DNA from 2 places in the Streptomyces sp. NPDC058257 genome. Region 1 is predicted to be linked to the other one. Evidence: riboswitches for the same ligand, from Rfam matches in the RefSeq annotation. Region 1 holds a riboswitch; the other holds the start of a gene.

Region 1 (7,234 bases):
GCGTGCGCGATCAGATCTGGTGGAAGCAGTGCCTAGGGCCATACGGGCAGGTTAGCGACGGGGTGCCGCTACCGGCCAATCTCCGTCCAACCTGCGGACAGCCGACCCGAAGGATGGCTGAAGATCGACGATCAGGCCGAACGCAACCGCTTGGCGAAGTCGGCCGCGGCGGCGGCCGGATCGTCCGCCTCGGTGATGGCCCGCACGACGACGACACGGCGGGCGCCCGCTTCGAGCACCTCGTCCAGGTTGCCCGCGTCGATACCGCCGATGGCGAACCACGGGCGGTCCGTGCCGAGTGAGGCCGTGTACCGGACCAGGTCGAGGCCGGGGGCGTGCCGGCCGGGCTTGGTCGGGGTCGGCCAGCAGGGTCCCGTGCAGAAGTAGTCCACGCCGTCCTGGGTCGCCGCCGCGGCGGCCTCGGCGTCGGCGTGCGTGGAACGGCCGATGAGAACGTCGTCGCCCAGAACGCGGCGGGCCGCGGGCACGGGCAGGTCGCCCTGGCCCAGGTGCAGGACGTCGGCGCCGATGGCGTGCGCGACGTCCGCGCGGTCGTTCACCGCGAGGAGCTTGCCGTGCCGGCGGGCGGCGTCGGCGAAGACCTGGAGGTGTTCGAGCTCCTCGGCCGCCTCCATGCCCTTGTCCCGCAGCTGCACGATGTCGACACCGCCGCCGAGGACGGCGTCGAGGAACTCCGGGAGGTCGCCCTGGCGCTTGCGGGCGTCCACGCAGAGGTAGAGGCGGGCGTCGGCGAGCTGCTCGCGGGCAGGCTTGGTGGCCATGAAGAGGTCCCCCCGGTCGTCGGTGGCCTACGGGCCGCGTGCCCCGGGTCTCCGGGGGACACGCGGCCCGTACGCGACGGTTTTCCGTGTCGGTCGGTCAGACGGCGAGCGCCTGGGCGCGACGCTTCACCTCCGTGCCGCGATTCTCACTCAGGGCCTGCGCGGGGGTGCCGGGCAGGGTCGGGTCGGGAGTGAAGAGCCACTCCAGCATCTCTTCGTCGGAGAAGCCGTCGTCCCGCAGGAGCGTCAAGGTGCCGGTGAGGCCCTTGACGATCTTGTCGCCGTCGATGAAGGCGGCAGGCACCGCGAGCGCGCGGTTCTCACCACGGCGTACGGCGATCAGCTGGCCCTCCTTGACCAGCTGGCGCACACGCGTCACCTCGACGTCGAGCATTTCTGCGATGTCGGGGAGGTGCAGCCACTCGGGGACGAGAGCATCAGTCTTTGCGTCAATCTCGGTCACGGGGACAAGCGTATCTCCGGCCACCGACAGCGGCCGGGCGGCGGGGCACCCGGCTACGGCAGCACTGCCTTCTTCAGCGGTACCGCGGGGTCCGACGCCAGCTCCGGGGAGAGCCGGGCAGCCGCCTCGATCAGCTTGCGGCCCTGCGCGAGGTCCCGCGGGCGGCCCACCGCGAGGACGGCCACCAGGGCGCCCCGACGGAGCCAGCACACGGTCCAGGCCGCACCCGACGGGTCACCGCGCCACACCAGCTCGTCGGCCGACGCGTGGTGCCCCGCGAACTGGACGAAGCGGCCGAACTGCTCGGACCAGAAGTACGGGACGGGGTCGTACGCCGAAGGGGTCTCGCCGATGATGTTCGCGGCCACCGTGCGCGGGCCCTGGAGGGCGTTGTCCCAGTGGTGGACGAGAAGCCGCTCGCCATACCTTCCCGAAGGGAAGGAGGAGCAGTCGCCGACCGCGTACACATCGGGTTCCGACGTCCGCAGGTGATCGTCGGCGACGATCTCCCGGTGGGCGCCCAGGGTGATGCCGGAGTCCGCGAGCCAGCCGGTGGCGGGGCGCGCGCCGATGCCGACGACGACCGCGTCCGCGGGCAGCCGGGTGCCGTCGGCGAGGAGGACGCTGCCGGGCTCGACGCGGTCCACGCGCGCGTGGGTGCGCAGTTCGGCCCCGGAGTCGGCGTACCAGGACGTCATCGGCGCCGCGACAGCCGCGGGCAGGGCCCCGGCGAGCGGTCGCTCGGCGGCTTCGACGACGGTGACGGAGCAGCCCGCGTCGCGCGCCGCGGTCGCGAACTCGGCGCCGATCCAGCCCGCGCCGATGACCACGACACGGTGCTGTTCGGCGAGCACGGGCCGCAGCCGCTCGGCGTCGTCGAGGGTGCGCAGCAGGTGGACTCCGGGGACTTGGGCAGTGCCGGGCAGCAGGATCGGCTCGGCGCCGGTGGCGATGACCAGGGTGTCGTAGGGCGCCGGGCCCGACGCGGTGTCCAGTTCGCGGTCCGCCGGGCGCACGCCCGTGACCTCGTGGCCCAGGCTCAGCTCGATGCCGAGCGCCTCGAAGTCGATGTCGAAGGCGGAGCCCTCCGCCTTGCCGAGCAGCACGGCCTTGGACAGCGGCGGCCTGTCGTACGGCCGGTGGGGTTCCGCGCCGATCAGGGTGACCGCACCGGCGAACCCCTGCTCGCGCAGGGCGACGGCGGTCTGCACCCCGGCCATCCCCGCGCCCACGATGACGACGTGCCGCTTGTCCTGCCTCTGGCGCTCGCTCACCCGATCACTCTAGGGCGGCGGGTGACGCACCCCGCAGAGCGCTACGAGGAGATCTATGACACACCGTCACGGCGCATACCCGGACAGCTCCCCTACTGCCCACGGAGACCAGGGACTAGGGTGGCGGATGCAGAGCACTCGCGGGAGCCCGGACGTACCGGGCTGAGAGGGAGGCTGGGACGGCCTCCGACCGTACGAACCTGATCCGGGTCATGCCGGCGAAGGGAGGGGCTGGACGCCCATGCATCCACATACATCACCCCACGAGACGACCGATGTCGTCGTCATCGGGGGCGGCATCATCGGCCTGGTCACGGCCTGGCGGGCGGCGCAGCGCGGCCTGTCCACCGCGGTCGTGGACCCCGAACCGGGCGGCGGCGCGGCGCAGGTCGCCGCGGGCATGCTGGCCGCCGTCACCGAGCTGCACTACGGCGAGCAGACGCTGCTCGGGCTGAATCTGGCCTCCGCGCGGCGCTATCCGGAGTTCGCGGCGGAGTTGGCGGAGGCGAGCGGCCGCGATGTCGGCTACCGCGCGTGCGGCACGCTCGCCGTCGCCCTCGACTCCGACGACCGCGCCCACCTGCGTGAGCTGCACGCACTCCAGGAGCGGTCGGGGCTCACGTCGGAGTGGCTGAGCGGGCGGGAGTGCCGCCGCCTCGAACCGATGCTCGCACCGGGGGTCCGCGGCGGCCTTCGCGTCGACGGCGACCATCAGATCGACCCGCGCAGGCTCGCCGCGGCACTGCTCGTGGCCTGCGAGCGGGCGGGCGTGATCTTCCACCGTGCGTGGGCGGAGCGCCTCACGGTCGCAGGCGACCGGGCCACCGGTGTCGTCCTCGCCGACGGCACCGCCCTGGAGGCCGGGCAGACCGTGCTCGCCGCGGGCAGCCTCAGCGGGCGGCTCGCAGGTGTCCCGGAGGGCGTGCTGCCGCCCGTGCGTCCCGTGAAGGGGCAGGTCCTGCGGCTCACGGTGCCGGAGCGGTACGCGCCGTTCCTGAGCCGTACCGTGCGCGCCGTCGTGCGCGGCAGCCACGTCTACCTGGTGCCGCGCGAGAACGGCGAGCTCGTCGTCGGCGCTACCAGCGAGGAGCTCGGCTGGGACACGACGGTCACCGCGGGCGGCGTGTACGAGCTGCTCCGGGACGCCCACGAGCTCGTACCTGGCATCACGGAACTGCCGCTGACCGAGACCCGCGCGGGCCTGCGCCCCGGCTCGCCCGACAACGCGCCGCTGCTCGGCCCGACCGCGCTCCCCGGCCTCCAGCTGGCCACAGGGCACTACCGCAACGGCGTGCTTCTGACCCCCGTCACCGGCGAGGTCCTCGCGCACGCCCTGACCACCGGTGAACTGCCCGACGAGGCGCGGGGGTTCACCCCGCTGCGCTTCGTCGGCGCCTCCCTCACGCAGCGCTTCATGGAGCAGCCCGCATGACTCTCTCAGCCGTTACAGCCGTATCCGTCAACGGAGAAGCACGCGACGTGGCCGCGGGCACCACGCTCGAAGCGCTCGTCGCCACGCTCACCAGAGCTCCGTCCGGGATCGCCGCCGCGCTCAACGAAACCGTCGTCCCGCGCGCGCGGTGGTCCACCACCCCCCTCACCGACGGGGACCGCGTCGAGGTCCTCACCGCCGTCCAAGGAGGCTGAACCGGCATGGCAGACGACCCCTTCGTCATCGGCGGGCTCACTCTTTCCTCACGCCTGATCATGGGTACGGGCGGTGCGCCGAGCCTGGACATCCTCGAACGCTCCCTCGTCGCCTCCGGAACGGAGCTGACGACGGTCGCGATGCGCCGCCTCGACCCCGGTGTGCAGGGCTCGGTGCTCTCCGTCCTCGACCGGCTCGGCATCCGTGTCCTGCCGAACACGGCGGGCTGCTTCACCGCGGGCGAGGCCGTCCTGACCGCCCGGCTCGCGCGGGAGGCGCTCGGCACCGACCTGGTCAAGCTGGAGGTCATCGCGGACGAGCGCACGCTGCTCCCCGACCCGATCGAGCTCATCGACGCCGCGGAGACCCTGGTCGACGACGGCTTCACGGTCCTTCCGTACACGAACGACGACCCGGTCCTCGCCCGGAAGCTGGAGGACGTGGGCTGCGCGGCGATCATGCCTCTCGGCTCGCCCATCGGCTCCGGGCTCGGCATCCGCAACCCGCACAACTTCCAGCTCATCGTCGAGCGCGCGGGCGTGCCGGTGATTCTGGACGCGGGGGCGGGAACGGCGTCCGACGCGGCGCTCGCGATGGAGCTGGGGTGCGCGGGTGTGATGCTCGCCTCCGCCGTTACACGCGCTCAGGAGCCGGTCCTGATGGCCGAGGGCATGCGGCACGGGGTCGAGGCGGGGCGGCTCGCGTACCGGGCCGGGCGGATTCCACGTCGGCACTTCGCCGAGGCGTCGTCGCCCGCGCAGGGGATGGCCCGGCTCGATCCGGAGCGGCCCGCGTTCTGAGGGACCGCCCGCCTGTTACAGGTCGGCTGCAGTCGAGGCCCGAGCATGCCCGGGCGGGCAAGGGTGTCAGCGGTGGCTCGTAGACTCCCTTCGTGGACACGACCCTTCAGGACCCTTCCCCAGCCTTCGGCCGGGGAGACCCCATGGTCGGGCAGGTGCTCGACGGCCGCTATCGCGTGGACGGGCGGATCGCGGTCGGCGGGATGGCCACGGTCTACCGGGCCGTGGACACCCGCCTCGACCGCGTGCTCGCGCTCAAGGTGATGCACCCGACGCTGGCCGCCGACGTCTCGTTCGTCGACCGCTTCATCCGCGAGGCCAAGTCGATCGCCCGGCTCTCCCACCCGAACGTGGTGGGGGTGTACGACCAGGGCGCCGACGGCGCGTACGTCTATCTGGCCATGGAGTACATCGCGGGATGCACCCTGCGCGACGTGCTCCGCGAGCGCGGCGCCCTGCAGCCGCGCGCGGCCCTCGACATCCTGGAGCCGGTCCTCGCCGCGCTCGGCGCGGCCCACCGCGCCGGGTTCGTGCACCGCGACATGAAGCCGGAGAACGTCCTCATAGGGGATGACGGCCGGGTCAAGGTCGCTGACTTCGGACTCGTGCGCGCGGTGGACACCGTCACGAACACGACGGGCACGATCCTGGGGACGGTCTCCTATCTCGCCCCCGAGCAGATAGAGCACGGCACGGCCGACACGCGTGTGGACGTGTACGCGTGCGGGGTCGTGCTCTACGAAATGCTGACCGGCGCCAAGCCGCACTCCGGTGAGTCGCCCGCCCAGGTTCTCTACCAACACCTCCACGAGGACGTGCCGCCCCCGTCGGCGGTCGTTCCGGGCCTGGCCGTCGAGCTCGACGAGCTGGTGGCCTCCGCCACCGCCCGCAACCCCGAGGTCCGCCCGCACGACGCGGTGGCGCTCCTCGGGCAGGCCAGGCAGGCGCGGGCCGCGCTCTCCCTGGATCAGCTCGACGCGGTGCCGCCGCAGGCGCGCACGGCGGAGCACGAACCGCGCGACAACAGCGACGACCGCACCAACGTGCTCCCGCGCTCGGTGCGGCCCGTGCAGCTTCCGCTCCCCATGGACGGCGTCCAGGACCAGCGGGACCCACAGGACCAGCTCAACCGCACGAGCATCCTGGCGACGCCGCCCCCCGCTCCACCGGCGGCCCCCGATCGCAGGCGGCGCGCCAGCCCGCGCCGCGGGGTCCTCGCGATCGTCGCCGCCGTCCTTCTCGCCCTGGGTCTCGGCGCGGGCGTCTGGTACATCAATTCCGGCCAGTTCACGAAGGTCCCGCCGCTCCTGGCGAAGACCGAACCCGCGGCCAAGAAGCGCCTCGACGAGGCCGGGCTCGACGTGAAGGACGTCAAGCGCGCCTACAGCGACACCGACAAGCGCGGCACGGTCATGGCGACCGACCCCAAGGCGGGCGAGCGCATCCGTGACAACGGCCGGGTGACGCTGACCGTCTCGATGGGTCCCGAGATCGTGAAGGTCCCCAGCCTCAAGGGCACTGCCCTGGACGAGGCGAGGAGCAAGCTCAAGGACGCCGGACTGGCTCCCGGGATGACGACCAAGGCCTTCAGCGACGACGTCCGCAAGGGCTCCGTGATCAGCACGGACCCGGATTCGGGCAGCAAGCGCAAGGCGGGCTCCGCCATCGCGATGGTCGTCAGCAAGGGTGAGGCGATCGACGTCCCCGACGTGACGGGCGACTCCCAGGCGGACGCGACCCTCGATCTTCAGGACGCGGGCCTCAAGGTCAAGATCGCGACGAAGCGGGTGCACTCCGAAGAGGACAAGGGCACCGTCGTCGACCAGTCGCCCAGGGAGGGCGAGAAGCAGCTCGCCGAGGGCGACACGGTCACGCTGACGCTCTCCAAGGGCCCCGAGATGATCGAGGTGCCGGACGTCGAGGGCATGAGCGTCGACGACGCCACGCAGAAGCTCGAGGACGCGGGCTTCGAGGTCGACGAGGACCGCGGTTTCCTGAACCTCTTCGGGGACACGGTCAAGGGGCAGTCGGTGGAGGGCGGCGACGACGCCCCCAAGGGCTCGACGATCACCATCAAGGTCCGTTAGTCCCGGCCGGGGAAAGGTCTCGCGCGTACCCGTGCCACCCTGGAGCGGGTGAGCAGCGAGAACTCCCCCAGCACCCCGTCCCGCAATCCCGTCGGCGGCCATGTCCCCGTGGCCGGCGGCCTTGCCTCCGCAGGGCTTTCGTACGCCCGTGAGCTGGGTGCCGAGGCCGTCCAGGTCTTC
Region 2 (7,234 bases), on a different contig from region 1:
CTGCGCGTCCCGGACGACCTGCTGCTCGTCTGCTGCAGCGAGTCCACCGTCTACGCCACCACCGAACCGCCCATCACCACGCTCTCCCTCAAACCGCGGCGCATCGGCACAGCCGTCGTCCAGTTGCTCATCGACGCCATCGAAGGCCTGGATTCGGGCCGGCCCGTCGAGCAGGTGATACCGACGGAGCTGATCGTGCGCACCTCGTCCGAGCGACGTCCACCGCGTACGACGGTCAGCCCACCCCGCTCACCCGAACCGGGTTGAGCGGGCCGCTCCGCGGGGAGAACCCCCGTCAACCGGGCACTGCCCGGCACTGCCCGGCACTGCCCGGTCGTGGACTGGGGGGAAACCCCTACCCAATTCGGGAGAAAACCTCGGTGAACTGGGGTTCAGCACTGATTCACCACCCCTGGTGCACCACACAGCGCGAGCCGCATTCCTATGATGGGCGGACGACACCGCGGGCCGCTGCGACCAGGCAGTCCGATCTCGGTGCAGATGCGGCGCAATGGTGGTGGAGGGGTCGATGACTCAGGGGGCCGGTCAGGGACCCGATGTGCGGACGGCGACGTTGCGCGACTTCCGCGTTCCGGCGTACGTCCATGAGGCCGGGCCGGTCCAGGGCGGTCCGGCCAGCGGTCCGGCGGGTGCGGTGGTTCCGGGCGCCCCGGTGGAGGTCACCGGAGCGCCGGACGAGGGCTATACCCCCACCCAGCGCGACCTGCCGGTCATCAATCGCGGCGACACCGTGCAAGTGGAGGTGCAGGCCATGCCCGAGCCTCCGCAGGCGCCGACCGACGAACACGGTCCGCTGTTCGTCGTGGGCGATGTGCACGGCTATCTGGACGAGCTGCTCGCGGCCCTCCACGAGCAGGGCCTCATCGACGCCGACGGCGACTGGGCCGCGGGCAACGCGCGCCTGTGGTTCCTCGGCGACTTCACCGACCGCGGGCCGGACGGCATCGGCGTCATCGACCTCGTGATGCGCCTGTCCGCTCAGGCGGCCGCCGCGGGCGGCTACTGCAAGGCCCTGATGGGCAACCACGAGCTGCTCCTGCTCGGCGCGAAGCGCTTCGGCGACACCCCGGTCAACTCGGGCGCGGGCACGGCCACCTTCCAGGCCGCCTGGCTCCTGAACGGCGGCCAGAAGACCGACATGGAGCGCCTGGAGGACCACCATCTGCAGTGGATGGCCCGCCTCGACGCGATCGAGTCGGAGGACGGGCATCTCCTGATGCACTCCGACACGACCGTCTATCTGGATTACGGCGACTCGATCGAAGCCGTGAACGACACGGTCCGCGAAACCCTCACACGCAACGACGCGGACGAGTGCTGGGACCTCTTCAGGAAGTTCACCAAGCGCTTCGCCTTCCGCGACGAGTCGGGCCCCTCCGCCGTACGTGAGCTCCTCGACATGTACGGCGGCCACCGCGTCGTCCATGGCCACAGCCCCATCCCGTATCTGCTCGGCGATGTCGGCTCCGAAGACGACTCGGACGGCGGCGGACCCGTCATCGAGGGGCCGCACATCTACGCAGGCGGACTGGCCATCGCCATGGACGGCGGAGTGACCATGGCCGGAAAACTGCTGGTCTGCCAACTGCCCTTGGATAACTGAGCGTTCACCGGGCAGGTGCACCCCTACACGATCACGTGGGCCGACGGGTCAATTTCTGGAAACCCCCTGTCACCGCGTGCCGTCACGGCTCTACCATCGGCTTATCCGTAGCAGGCTCCCCTCCGTTTCTGCCCGACGGCTCGTAGCCATGCGAGCCCCAAGCCCTACGGAGCATCGGGGGATGCACATGAACAGCGCTCCACAACTGCTCAATGAGGACCGCCCCGAGTACGAGCGAATCCTCAATGAGGCGCTGCGCACCGCACCGAACCGTCCTGATCTCGCCGCAGTGGGCCAGCGGCTCAATCCCGAACAACTGCGCACTATGGCGCTGAACGCCACCGCGCTGATAACTGCCGCTGCCACGACCGAGTACACGCACTATGTGAAGGTCCGCGAAGAACTGCGCGAAAGCGGATCTGCCGCACCACCGATCCGTGAGCGGGGCCCCGAGGGTCCGGCGGAAGCCGGCTCCGGCGGCCTCGGTCTCGCCACCACGATGGGGGAGGTCACCGCCCAGGCTTCAGGGGCTGGGGCCATCGCCGTCGTCGCGGTACTCGCGCCGGTCCTCGCCGGGGCGGCCGCCGCGATCTTCCTGCTCGTCGGCTACATCCTGAAGATGCTCAACCCCGAGCCCGCCTTCGCGGACACCCTGCTCACCGCGGGATGGCTGTTCGGCGCGCTCACCGCCGGGGGCATCCTGGTCGCTGCTGTCGGCCTGCTCCTGACGGCCCTGCGCAACGGCTCCACCTCGCTCCAGGCCGGTTCGTACGGCGAACAGAACGAGGAGGTGGCCCGTGCCAGGGAAGCCTGGGGCGAGGCACTCCTGGAGCACGGCCTCCTGCCGTTCCTGCGGGAGGCCCTGGCGGATCCGGGGACGGCGCACGCGGCTCGTACACCGGCGACGGACCCGGGCGGCCGCATGCCCCACCTCGGCTATCACAGGCCGGGGTTCAGCAGCCCGAGCGGCGGTCAGACGACGGGATCCCGCCCGAGCTTCTCGAGCCCGGACTACTCAAGCCCGGACTTCGGCGGGCCGGATCACAAGCCGGAGTAGTGCATAACGCTGCTTCGGGCGGACGCGATCTCCGCCCGCCCGAAGCACGGCGTGTACGGCAGCACCGCAGCACCGCAGCACCGCAGCACCGCAGCACCGCTGTACCGCAGCACCGCTGCTCAGTCGGCGATCGGCAGATACACGCGGTTTCCGGCTGCCGCGAACTCCTTGGACTTCTGCTCCATGCCCTCCTCGATCTCATCCCGCGTGCCGCCGTGCTCACGCCGGATGTCGTGCGAGATCTTCATGCTGCAGAACTTCGGCCCGCACATCGAGCAGAAGTGCGCCGTCTTCGCGGGCTCCGCGGGCAGCGTCTCGTCGTGGAACTCCCGTGCCGTGACGGGGTCGAGGGCCAGGTTGAACTGGTCCTCCCAGCGGAACTCGAAACGCGCGTCCGAGAGAGCGTCGTCCCAGTCCTGTGCGCCCGGGTGCCCCTTGGCGAGGTCCGCCGCGTGGGCCGCGATCTTGTAGGTGATCACGCCGGTCTTCACGTCGTCGCGGTTGGGCAGGCCCAGGTGCTCCTTGGGCGTGACGTAGCAGAGCATCGCCGTGCCCCACCAGCCGATCATCGCGGCGCCGATGCCGGAGGTGATGTGGTCGTACGCGGGTGCGATGTCGGTGGTCAGCGGGCCGAGCGTGTAGAACGGCGCCTCCTCGCAGATCTCCTGCTGAAGGTCGATGTTCTCCTTGATCTTGTGCATCGGGACGTGGCCCGGGCCCTCGATCATGGTCTGTACGCTATGACGCTTGGCGATCGTGTTGAGTTCCCCGAGCGTGCGCAACTCGGCGAACTGCGCCTCGTCGTTGGCGTCCGCGATCGAGCCGGGGCGCAGACCGTCGCCGAGCGAGTACGTCACGTCGTACGACGCGAGGATCTCGCAGAGCTCCTCGAAGTTCTCGTAGAGAAAGCTCTCCTTGTGGTGCGCGAGACACCAGGCCGCCATGATCGAGCCGCCGCGCGAGACGATGCCGGTCTTGCGATTGGCGGTCAGCGGGACGTACGGAAGGCGCACGCCCGCGTGCACCGTCATGTAGTCCACGCCCTGTTCGGCCTGCTCGATGACCGTGTCCTTGTAGATCTCCCAGGTCAGCGCCTCGGCCTGGCCATCGACCTTCTCCAGGGCCTGGTAGAGCGGCACGGTGCCGATGGGGACGGGGGAGTTGCGCAGGACCCACTCGCGGGTGGTGTGGATGTTGCGCCCGGTGGACAGGTCCATGACCGTGTCGGCGCCCCACTTGGTCGCCCAGGTCATCTTGTCCACCTCCTCCTCGATGGAGGAGGTGACCGCGGAGTTGCCGATGTTGGCGTTGACCTTCACCAGGAACTTCTTGCCGATGATCATCGGCTCGATCTCCGGGTGGTTGACGTTGGCGGGGATGACCGCGCGGCCCGCGGCGACCTCCGCGCGCACGACCTCGGGGTCGAGGTTCTCGCGGATCCCGATGAACTCCATCTCGGGCGTGATCTCGCCCCGGCGGGCGTACGCGAGCTGCGTCACCGCCTGTCCTTCGCGGCCCCGGCGCGGCTGGCGGGGGCGGCCGGGGAAGACCGCGTCGAGGTTCTTCAGGCCGCCGCGCGGCGAGGTGTGCTTGATGCCGTCGTCCTCGGGGCGTGGCGGGCGGCCCGTGTACTCCGCGGTGTCGCCGCGAGCGATGATCCAGTTCTCGCGCAGCGGCGCGAGGCCCCTGCGGACGTCGGTGTCGATGGACTCGTCGGTGTACGGCCCCGAAGTGTCGTACAGGGTCACGGCCTTGCCGTTGGTGAGGTGCACCTGGCGGACCGGCACCCGCAGGTCTGGGCGTGAGCCCTCGACATACGCCTTGTGCCAGCCGATGGACTTCCCGGCCTCGTCGCTCTGGTTCTGCGTCGAGGCAGGCGTGCGTGCGTCCGATGTGGTCATGAGACCTACTCCCTACGCCGGCATTACCCGGTAACAGGTTCGGCGGTCGACGCAGCGAATCCCGTACGGCTCGTGCACTTTTCGTGCCGCTTCGTACGGAGGTCAGCGCCCTCTCAGCCCGGTGCTCCGAGCTCCCGCGATTGCAAAGGTGGCTCCACGCTAGCGCCCTGTCGGGCGCGCTGAACAGAGGGCCTCCTCCGTTCTTGCGATGATCGGGCAGTGACCACCACAGAGCCGCCGTCCCAGCCGCCCGCCCCGAACGTGCCGCCGGACCCGCATGGGCACTCCCACAGCCACGGTCCTGCCGCGCCCGTCTCCAAGCATCTGCGCAAGGTCATCGCCGCCGTGCTGATTCCTTTCGCCACGGCGGTCGTCGTGGGGCTGGCGGTGTTCTGGCCCGGTGGCGCGCCGTCCCATGAGCGCACCGGAGTCGGCTTCGACCGTCAGACCCAGTCGGGCGAGGTCGCGAAGCTTCAGGAGCTGCCCTGCAAGGACGTGAACGCCTCGCAGACCCCGCCCAACGGCGACACCTCCACCGCCGAGGGGCAGTCCGCTGAGTCCCGCGCGAAGGGCGTCTGCAAGAAGGCGACGATCGAGGTGACCAGCGGCAAGGACAGGGGCCGCACCTTCACCGAGATCGTCCAGCCGGACTCACCGCGGCAGTTGCGCCAGGACCAGAAGGTGGTGGTCGCCTATGAGCCCACGGCCCCCGAGGCGCTGCAGTACTCGGTCACCGATGTGAACCGGAAGTTCCCCATGGCGCTGCTCGCCGGGATCTTCGCGCTCGCCGTCGTCGTGGTGGGACGGTTGCGCGGCCTCATGGCCCTCGTCGCACTGGCGTTGAGCTTCCTGGTCCTGACGTTCTTCATCCTGCCCGCGATCCTGCAGGGCTCGAATCCGCTGGTCGTGGCGGTGATCGGGGCCAGCGCCATCATGCTGATCGCGCTCTATCTGTGCCACGGCCTCACGGCGCGTACCTCGGTGGCGGTCCTCGGCACGCTGATCTCTCTGCTCCTCATCGGGCTCCTCGGCTCGCTCTTCATCGGCTGGGCGTCGCTGAGCGGCAACACGGACGACAACACCGGCCTGATCCATGGCCTGTACCCGTCCATCGACATGAGCGGTCTGCTCCTGGCCGGCGTCATCATCGGCTCGCTCGGCGTGCTCGACGATGTGACGGTGACGCAGACGTCCGCGGTCTGGGAACTGCACCAGGCCAACCCCACGATGGGCTGGCGCGGTCTGTACGGCGCGGCCATCCGCATCGGCCGCGATCACATCGCCTCGGTCGTCAACACCCTGGTACTGGCCTACGCGGGCGCCGCGCTGCCCCTGCTGCTGCTCTTCTCGATCGCGCAGAGCAGCGTGGGCACAGTGGCCAACAGCGAACTGGTGGCCGAGGAGATCGTGCGCACCCTGGTCGGTTCGATCGGCCTGGTCGCCTCGGTGCCGGTGACGACCGCGCTCGCGGCCCTGGTGGTCTCGGCCGACCGGTCGACCCCCGCGGGCGGGGCGGGGAGCACGGCGCACCCGGGCACCGCGGGCCGACCGGGAAGCGGGGCCACCCCGGCCGCCAAGCAGCCTCGCGGCGGAAAGGGCCGACGCCGCAAGGCCTGAGCCGCGATGCCTTGAGCCGCCGATATCCTGCGCCGCCGTTACTCTGCACCGCCGATGCCAAGAAATGCACCAAAATGCCGTGCGGATTCGCTCATCGGTTCGCGAGGTCAGCCCGCGCTCTGCTCCTCGGCGAGGATCCGGTCCAGCGCTTCGTCCAGGTGGGTCTCGAAGTCGGCGAGTGCCCGCTCCTGCCCCAGTGGCACCAGCTTGTCCGTGCGGTCCAGGAAGGCGAGCAGCGGCGGGATACCCACCCGGAACAGCGCCTGGTCCGCACCGACCTGAAGCCTGATGAGCACCTCGTCGAGCAGCTCGGAATCGGTGGGCTCGATGTGCACATCACCTTCGCCGCACGCCTCACCCACCCCGTCGACCAGCAACTCACGCCCGAAGGCCCAGGTCACTGGGGCGTCACCGGGAAGGTGGAAGGTCAGCCGGACGGCGTAGGGATCGCCGGTCTCGTAACGCAGCTCCACCGGGATGCGAAACGACAGCTCCTCGGAAACGAGGAAGCTCATCATGACCTCTGCCTGGACCGACTCTCGCATCGCCCGCCTACCCCGTCGCTAAAGCTCGACTGGCCAGGAACCAACTCCCTGACACTCATGGCATCTTGCTTAACGTACACATCAGATCACAAGGAGTGAGTTTTCAGATGCTGATAGAGAAAGCAAGTGTCCCCAGGAGCCTGCCGATCTCGTGCTGCAACCGCTCAGCCGCAGGCAGCAGCCGATCCGCTTGATAGGCGGGAACAGAAATCGCCATCGTCGCCGCAGTGTTACCCGCAGTGATCGGAATCGCGGCGCAGACCGTTCCCAGCGCGTACTCCTGCCGCTCGATCACCGGCTTCATCCGGCCCATTCCGTCCAGTCGGCGCAGGAAACTCCGGTCGTCACGGACCGAGTACCGAGTGATCGACTGCACCGGATATCGGGAGATGTGATCCTGCCGTCGTTCGTCGTCGAGTTGAGCGAGCAGACACTGTCCGATCGCATGCGCGTGCCCCGTCTCGCGAAAGTCCGCCCACTCCTCCACGGC

The links. A riboswitch is a leader RNA that binds a small molecule or an ion and turns the genes downstream of it on or off. The one in region 1 is predicted to bind thiamine pyrophosphate.
Region 2: another riboswitch for thiamine pyrophosphate. It lies ahead of thiC (phosphomethylpyrimidine synthase ThiC); the one in region 1 lies ahead of thiO (glycine oxidase ThiO).

The regions. Positions count from the first base shown of each region.
Region 1 covers NZ_JBHVXJ010000012.1:218,957-226,190, reverse strand. Annotated here, with positions in the region: gene metF (methylenetetrahydrofolate reductase [NAD(P)H]) at 1-42, opposite strand, end outside; gene thiE (thiamine phosphate synthase) at 132-782, opposite strand; gene ACFVXC_RS27310 (Rv2175c family DNA-binding protein) at 880-1,245, opposite strand; gene ACFVXC_RS27305 (NAD(P)/FAD-dependent oxidoreductase) at 1,299-2,465, opposite strand; TPP riboswitch at 2,650-2,763, shown strand; gene thiO (glycine oxidase ThiO) at 2,761-3,951, shown strand; gene thiS (sulfur carrier protein ThiS) at 3,948-4,166, shown strand; gene ACFVXC_RS27290 (thiazole synthase) at 4,173-4,967, shown strand; gene pknB (Stk1 family PASTA domain-containing Ser/Thr kinase) at 5,060-7,054, shown strand; gene ACFVXC_RS27280 (deoxyribonuclease IV) at 7,103-7,234, shown strand, end outside.
Region 2 covers NZ_JBHVXJ010000002.1:673,898-681,131, reverse strand. Annotated here, with positions in the region: gene ACFVXC_RS08535 (LacI family DNA-binding transcriptional regulator) at 1-267, shown strand, start outside; gene ACFVXC_RS08530 (metallophosphoesterase) at 515-1,624, shown strand; gene ACFVXC_RS08525 (hypothetical protein) at 1,806-2,681, shown strand; gene thiC (phosphomethylpyrimidine synthase ThiC) at 2,801-4,582, opposite strand; TPP riboswitch at 4,575-4,730, opposite strand; gene ACFVXC_RS08515 (YibE/F family protein) at 4,802-6,199, shown strand; gene ACFVXC_RS08510 (SsgA family sporulation/cell division regulator) at 6,307-6,744, opposite strand; gene ACFVXC_RS08505 (IclR family transcriptional regulator) at 6,848-7,234, opposite strand, start outside.